One region of the Colwellia sp. 5_MG-2023 genome, then DNA from elsewhere that is predicted to be linked to it. Evidence: predicted binding sites of a transcription regulator. Region 1 holds the regulator's gene; the other holds the start of a gene.

Region 1 (4,104 bases):
GTTGGCTAATCACCCTACATACGCTTTAACAAAGAACATTGTTAGACGAAGGTGACCGACATCACCGTAGGGACGAATTTATTCGCCTAATAAGAACAGGCGACTGAAGTCGCCCCTACATACGCCTTAACAAAGAACATTATTAGGCGAAGGTGCTCGACATCACCGTAGAGGCGAATTTATTCGCCTTAATAAAAAGAACAGGCGACTGAAGTCGCCCCTATATTCACCCTACATACGCCCTAACAAAAAACATTGTTAGGCGAAGGTGATCGACATCACCGTAGGGGCGAATTTATTCGCCTAATAAGAACAGGCGACATTCGTCGTCATTCCTTACCTTTTTAGGTACGCCTGATAGCCGTGGTCGCTACCGTTTAGTTTTTTAGTTTGATTAGTGGCTCACTTTATAATTAAGTGAGCCACTATCTTTTATTACTGTAGATCAAATGCTTACTCGCATTCTCTTCTGGATTGGCACTCAATTAATATTGATTAACTTGTTTTCTGCTTTCCCAAAATTATTTTGTTCAAATAAAACTGATAAATACGCATGTGTATTTATCAAGCCTGTTCATTAAAGTAAATGATCAGGTTTTAAACTGATTCATTCTCCTATCACGTTAATTATATTGATAATTTTAAGTCCATATTCTAAGAATATGATCCTAAGGTTCTTAGTAACCTCTTGCGTTTATTAGTTGGCTGTATATAATGACAGTTGTGAATAAATACAGGTCTTTACCTAGAAAGGAAAAGCTAATGCTAGCAACAAATGAATTAAAGCCGTTAACTAATCGTCAACAACAAATATTTGACTTGATTAAAGATAAAATTCAAGAAACAGGAATGCCACCTACTAGAGCCGAAATAGCGAGTTTTTTTGGTTTTAAATCTGCCAATGCAGCAGAAGAACATTTAAAAGCATTAGCAAAAAAAGGTTATATTGAAATGTTGCCAGGAACATCTCGTGGCATACGGTTATCTGAGCAGTTTATTGAAGAAGAAGGTCTTCCTCTTATTGGTAGAGTAGCTGCTGGTGAGCCAATTTTAGCCGAAGAGCATGTTGAAGAGCATTATCAAATGAGTGGTAGTTTATTCCACCCCGTGGCTAATTACTTGTTACGAGTAAATGGTGAAAGCATGAAAAATATTGGTATTTTAGATGGTGATCTATTAGCAGTACATCAAACAACTGACGTGCAAAATGGTCAAGTGATTGTTGCTAGAGTAGAAAATGAAGTGACAGTAAAACGCTTCAAACGTGATGGTAATATCGTCTATTTACAAGCTGAAAATGAAGATTTTGAACCTATCAAGGTAGATCTTAGTTCTCAAGATTTCTACATTGAAGGGCTTGCTGTTGGTATTATTCGTAACGGCAATTGGATGTAAGTTTTCTTTTTTATATTTTTTAATTGTTGCTATACCTTAGTGACAATTTTTATTAGTTATATTCACTAGCTTTATTTTATTAAATAAAAACCTCTCAAATTTGGTTGTTAAATAATCAATTAATAATTATTGATTATATCAATAGCCAAAATTCCCCTAGACTATACCAGTCATGCTATAGAGACAGCTTAGAGTAGTTACTCTATTGATTATATTAGCTTTTATCTAAATTATAATTTGACCTAGGTTAAGTTTTGAGCGATTCTAGAAGGTGAATCGAACAAATTAATACCAATTTCATTAATTAAGTGAACAATTTTATACGTAGAAAAAACAGCCAAATACAAGGCATTTATTTCAATAACTAGTTGTTCTAATTATTAAATAAATAATGATGTAGTTGGTGATTTTAGCAAGTAGAAATGATCACATAGCTAGTGAGATTGCTATAACTAGCAAAAAACTGAATAAGAATAAAAAAGACGTCAATGCGCTAATTCGATAGCTAAACTTAAATATTTACGCTTATGTCATTTGAATTAGTCATATCACGTCAGTTAATTTAATAAATTTCAAATTAAGTGCTTAATTAGAAAATAATAATAACTAAATTAACAGATCATCAGTTAAATGATTTTTGATGTACATTGCTGCTTTTCTGTTTTCTATTTTTATATGTTGTTTTAAACGGTGAATTATTACACCGATTTTATTTAAAACGAAGTAAATATTGATAGGGGAGAGGTTGAGTGAATAGAAGTAATCAACGTTGGTGGATGGAAATTTGTCTTGTTTGTTTAAGCTTATTTTCCAGTTCAGCTTGGTCAGATTCACAGTTAAATTTGACTAAAGGCGTAACGGCAGTTAGTAGGGAGGTGTATGATTTACATATGCTAGCACTCTACATATGTACTGGTATTGGGGTTGTTGTTTTTGGAGCGATGTTTTGGTCTATGATCTTCCATCGTAAATCAAAAGGAGCAAAAGCAGCTGACTTTCATGAAAGCACTAAAGTAGAAATACTCTGGACGGCAATTCCTGTCGTTATTCTTATCGCAATGGCCGTTCCGGCAACTAGTACCTTAATTGACATGGAAAATAATGATAACTCCGATGTCACTATTCAAGTTACAGGCTCGCAGTGGAAGTGGCATTATAAATATTTTGATCAAAATATTGAATATTACTCGGTATTGTCTACCCCGCGCGAGCAGTATGAAAATCAGGACGGTAGCTTTAGTGGTAATGGTGCTCTAAAAGGAGAAGATTACTTACTTGAAGTGGACAAGCCTTTAGTTATTCCTGCTAATAAAAAAGTGCGCTTTTTAATTACTTCTGATGATGTTATTCATTCTTGGTGGGTTCCTGCTTTTGCTGTTAAACAAGATGCTAATCCCGGCTTTATAAATGAAGCTTGGACAAATGTTGATGAGCCTGGAGTTTATCGCGGTCAATGTGCTGAGCTTTGCGGCAAAGATCATGGTTTTATGCCGATTGTAGTCGAAGTAAAATCTAGCGAAGACTATGATAAATGGTTGGATGAACAACACGCATTGACTGCTCAAGCTGAAAATGCAGAGAAGGCATCATTAAGCTCTTCTATGAGTAAAGCAGAACTAATGCAGCTTGGCGAAACCGTATATCTTGCTCATTGTGCTGCATGTCATCAGCCTACAGGATTGGGCTTACCTCCTACATTTCCTGCACTTAAAGGGAGTGCTATTGCCACTCAAGGCTCTATTGAAGAGCATTTAACTTTAGTCATTAACGGCAAGGGTATGATGCCTCCGTTTGGGAAACAACTCAGTTTAAAAGAAATCGCCGCGGTTACTACATTCGAGCGTAATGCTTGGGGTAATGAAACCGGTGATTTAGTACAAAGCTCAGATGTTAAAGCGGTAAGCGAGGAGTAAGAGATGACGACACATACAATAGATGAATCGCTTGATGATGCACATCATGATCATAAAATGAAAGGTATTAAGCGATGGTTATATACAACAAACCATAAAGATATAGGGACTCTCTACTTATGGTTTTCTTTTATCATGTTATTAACTGGCGGTGCTTTAGCTATGGTGATCCGTGCTGAATTATTTCAGCCAGGTTTACAAATAGTAGAGCCAGACTTTTTTAATCAGTTAACTACTGTTCATGGTCTTATAATGGTTTTTGGTGCCATAATGCCAGCATTTACCGGTTTTGCTAACTGGATGTTGCCCATGATGATTGGTGCGCCGGATATGGCATTACCGCGAATGAATAACTGGAGTTTTTGGATTCTTCCTTTTGCATTTGCCATTCTGCTTAGTTCATTTTTTATGGAAAGCGGTGCGCCAAATTTTGGTTGGACATTTTATGCGCCTTTATCGACAACATATTCAAATGGGAGCACGGCATTTTTTGTTTTTGCTGTTCATATTATGGGGGTATCTTCAATTATGGGCGCAATTAATATTGTTGTGACTATTATGAATATGCGTGCACCGGGTATGACTTACATGAAAATGCCATTATTCGTTTGGACATTTTTCATAATGGCTTATTTACTCATTGCTGTTATGCCGGTGTTAGCGGGTGTTGTTACTATGGTGTTGACCGATACTTATTTCGGAACTAGCTTCTTTAATGCTGCTGGGGGCGGTGATCCTGTAATGTTCCAGCATATTTTTTGGTTTTTTGGACACCCTGAAGTTTATATTATGATTT
Region 2 (4,104 bases), on a different contig from region 1:
TCACATCGAGGTACTGTTTCACTAGTGGAAAGGCAACAGCAGCAGTTAAGACAGAAAGTACATAATTTAGAAGACGAAATTACTCAGTTACTATCAGTAGCAAATCATAATGAAGGTTTATTTATGCTTTATAGTGACTTGTATCTGCGCTTGATTGACTGCCAATCTGCGAGTGAATTGCTAGACTGTTTAGCACAAACAACAACGGAATTGTTATCTTTATCAGCCTTTAAATTATATTTACTTGATGCGACAACAATTAAACATGAAACCTTGTCTAAAAATGATTGTACAGGTGTAATGCAAAATCGTTTAAGTAATAGCGATTATTATTTTGGTCGTTTACAGCAAAGTGAGCAAGCGTTAATTTTCTCGCAAAACTGTGCGGGTTCAGTTGTGTTAGTCAAGCTGGCTTATGAAGAAAAAGAGTTAGGATTCTTAGCTATTAGTAGTAATGATGCCCATCATTTTGATCCACGAATGGATACTTTATTATTAAGTCAATTCAAGCGATTAGTCGCTAAGTTATTAACACAGCATTTAGCAATTTAAGAGACTTACGCGCAGATCTTATATTAGATTTACTGCCTATGGAAAAGCATGAAGTTTTATCGACGTTTAACTAACATAAAAGCGATCAGTTTTGATTTAGACGATACTCTCTACAGTAATAAGCCAGTGATGGTGGCGATTGAAAAGAAAATGATTGCCTATTTTGCTAATTTAGCTGTCCTTAGTAAAGCAGTAGTAAGTCAGCATCTAGTGTTAGATCACCGGTTTTGGAACACATTTCGTCAGCAAGCGGTGTTAGCGCAGCCTAATTTAGTCCATGACGTAGTTCGAATTAGGTTGGTGACTTATCGCCTTGGTTTTATGGCACTTGGTTTAACTGAAAACGCTGCTGAGCAAGAGGCACAAACGGCGTTAGATTACTTTGTGGCGTTGCGTAGCGATTTTATTGTACCGGAAGCAAGTAAGGCACTCTTGGCGAGTTTAAGTGAACAATATCCTCTTGTTGCTATTAGTAATGGTAATGTCGATACCAAGGCATTAGGTATAGCTGACTATTTTCAACATATTTATCATGCGGGCTGGCAAGCTGACGGCACTTTATTAAGACAAAAACCGATGAGTGATATGTTTGAGCTAGCTTGTCATAAACTCGCTATTAAATCATCTCAGTTGCTGCATGTAGGTGATTGTGGTCGTGCTGATATTCAAGGAGCACTTCAGGCCGGTTGTCAAGCAGCTTGGTTATCTTGTTATGATGTTGGTAAGCCTATTACCGTATTACCCCATATTGAATTGAGTAAAATTACTCAACTTAATCAAATATAGACGTTGCTAGTCACGTAAATATTTAACTGACTGTATATAAGTCCAGTGCTATACTGTTGTTATTTTTATTATTACTCTTCAAAAGTGAAAGGTTTCCTCGATGGATGTTTCAGAATTACTCGACTCTTTAAACGATAAACAGCGTGAAGTAGTTGCAGCGCCAAAACAAAATATGTTGGTGTTAGCGGGAGCTGGTTCGGGTAAAACACGGGTATTAGTACAGCGTATAGCTTGGTTGATGCAAGTTGAGCAAGCAGCCCCACATTCTATTTTAGCAGTAACTTTCACCAATAAAGCTGCAGCAGAAATGCGTGCTAGGGTAGAAGAGGTCACTGGTGGTAATACCCACGGTATGTGGATAGGCACTTTTCATGGTTTAGCCCATCGATTATTGCGTATGCATTTTCAAGAAGCAAAGTTACCACAAAGCTTTCAAGTATTAGATAGTGACGACCAACTGCGATTGATTAAACGTATTATTCGCTCTTTAGAATTGGATGAAAAAAAATGGCCAGCTAAACAATTTGTTTGGTATATCAATGGAAAAAAAGACGAAGGGTTAAGACCACAACATATTGATGCACAATTTGACCCTAGTGAAGAGCTTTTTGTTAAAGTATATAAAGCTTATCAAGAGACTTGTGATCGTGCGGGCCTTGTTGATTTTGCTGAATTATTACTACGCGCCCATGAACTTTGGCTTAATAATCCAGAACTATTATCTCACTATCAACAACGTTTTAGCCATGTATTAGTTGATGAATTTCAAGATACCAATGCTATTCAATATGCATGGTTAACTATGTTAGGTCGTGCGACATCTAAAGTAATGATTGTTGGTGATGATGATCAATCTATCTATGGCTGGCGCGGTGCACGTATTGAAAATATTGAGCGCTTTACGAATGAGTTTGATGATGTTCAAACCATTCGTTTGGAGCAAAACTATCGTTCTACGGCGAATATTCTTAATGCGGCGAATCAGTTAATTAGTAACAATAATAATCGCCTAGGCAAAGAGTTATGGACTGATGATAAAGCTGGAGAAAAGATCTCTGTTTATACCGCTTTTAATGAAATAGATGAAGCACGCTTTATTGTTGGCTGTATCAAAAAATGGCGTGATGATGGCGGTAAGCTTGACGAGGTTGCCATTTTATACCGTTCTAATGCGCAATCACGTTTGATGGAAGAAGCGTTATTACAAAGACAGTTGCCGTATCGTATTTATGGCGGACAACGCTTTTTCGAACGTCAAGAAATCAAAGATGCTTTAGCTTATCTGCGATTAATTAATAATAGAGATGATGATGCGGCCTTTGAACGTATTATTAACACCCCTACTCGAGGGATTGGTAATCAAACAGTGGCGTTAATTCGTGATGCGGCAAGAAGCCAAGCAGTGACCTTGTGGCAAGCGTGTCAACAAATGCTGCAAGCTGAGCAGCTGAAAGGTCGTAGTGCTAAAACTATCACTCATTTTATTCAGTTAATCAATCAACTTGAAGATGATTCGACCGATTTAGACTTAGATCAGCAGGCTAATTTTGTTGTTCAGCATTCAGGGTTGAAAGCAATGTACCAAGCTGAAAAAGGCGAACGTGCAGAACAACGTATTGAAAACTTAAATGAATTAGTTACGGCTTGCCAAACATTTAATAGTGATCCAGAATTAACTGAAGAGCTAACGCCATTAACCGCATTCTTAACGCATGCAGCGTTAGAGTCTGGCGAATCTCAGGCTGATGAATTTGAAGCCGCTGTACAATTAATGACAATGCATTCTGCGAAAGGATTAGAATTTCCGTTGGTATTTATCGCCGGTCTTGAAGAAGGCATGTTTCCATCACAGCAATCAGTGGAAGAAATTGGGCGCTTAGAAGAAGAGCGACGTTTATGCTATGTTGGCATGACAAGGGCCATGAGTAAGCTATACTTATGTCATGCAGAAAGTCGTCGGATTTACGGACAAGAAAAATTTCATAAAGCCAGTCGTTTTTTACGTGAACTACCTGAAGATTGTATTGACGAAATTCGTTTACAAAACCAAGTGGTTAAACCCAAAGCCGTTGGTAAATTTTCTAATACTTTTACCTTAGAAACATTTGCGAATACTGGGTTTAAATTAGGGCAACAAGTTAAACATGCGAAGTTTGGTGAAGGTGTTGTGCTAAATTATGAAGGAAGTGGAGCGCAATCTCGAATTCAGGTTAACTTTACTGATGTTGGGAGTAAGTGGCTAGTCGTTGAGTATGCTAATTTACAAGCAGTTTAGTAGGGTGTATCAAGAGCTAAAAATAACTAGGAAGGGCGTTAGAATGTCACAAAGATTATTGGTAGTAGAAGACAGTAAACCTATTGCAACCGTTATTAAACAAATAGCGCAATCGTTAAACTATGAAGTTGTTATGGCTACGACGTTAGCCCAAGTTGAAGAGATTCTATCGGGTGATACCGATTTTTTTGCAGCGACAATTGACTTTTCTTTACCTGATGCGCTAGACGGTGAAGCTATCGCCTATGTGCTATCTCACAAGATTCCTAGCGTTGTCATGACTGGTAAAATGGATGATGCTACAAGACAAAAAATCTTAGCTCAACCTGTTATTGATTATATTACTAAAGAAAATAGCCAAGCATTTTTATACTTAAAGCGCATACTGCATTGGCAACAGACTAATAGTGATAATGAAATTCTAGTGGTGGATGATTCCTCCTCTGCCCGCACTCACATTGTAGAGTTATTAAAACGTCGTAATTTTACCG

The links. The regulator LexA, encoded in region 1, represses DNA repair genes until DNA is damaged. The targets are predictions, from matches to a motif close to TACTGTATNNNNATACAGTA.
Region 2: a site for LexA is predicted at 1,367-1,386, ahead of uvrD (DNA helicase II). Genes of this name have one in related genera too.

What each region holds. Positions count from the first base shown of each region.
Region 1 is NZ_JAUOPW010000013.1:97,036-101,139, reverse strand. It holds gene lexA (transcriptional repressor LexA) at 763-1,395, shown strand; gene coxB (cytochrome c oxidase subunit II) at 2,145-3,308, shown strand; gene ctaD (cytochrome c oxidase subunit I) at 3,312-4,104, shown strand, end outside.
Region 2 is NZ_JAUOPW010000007.1:112,086-116,189, reverse strand. It holds gene Q4496_RS07640 (DUF484 family protein) at 1-552, shown strand, start outside; gene Q4496_RS07635 (HAD-IA family hydrolase) at 601-1,338, shown strand; gene uvrD (DNA helicase II) at 1,439-3,613, shown strand; gene Q4496_RS07625 (response regulator) at 3,657-4,104, shown strand, end outside.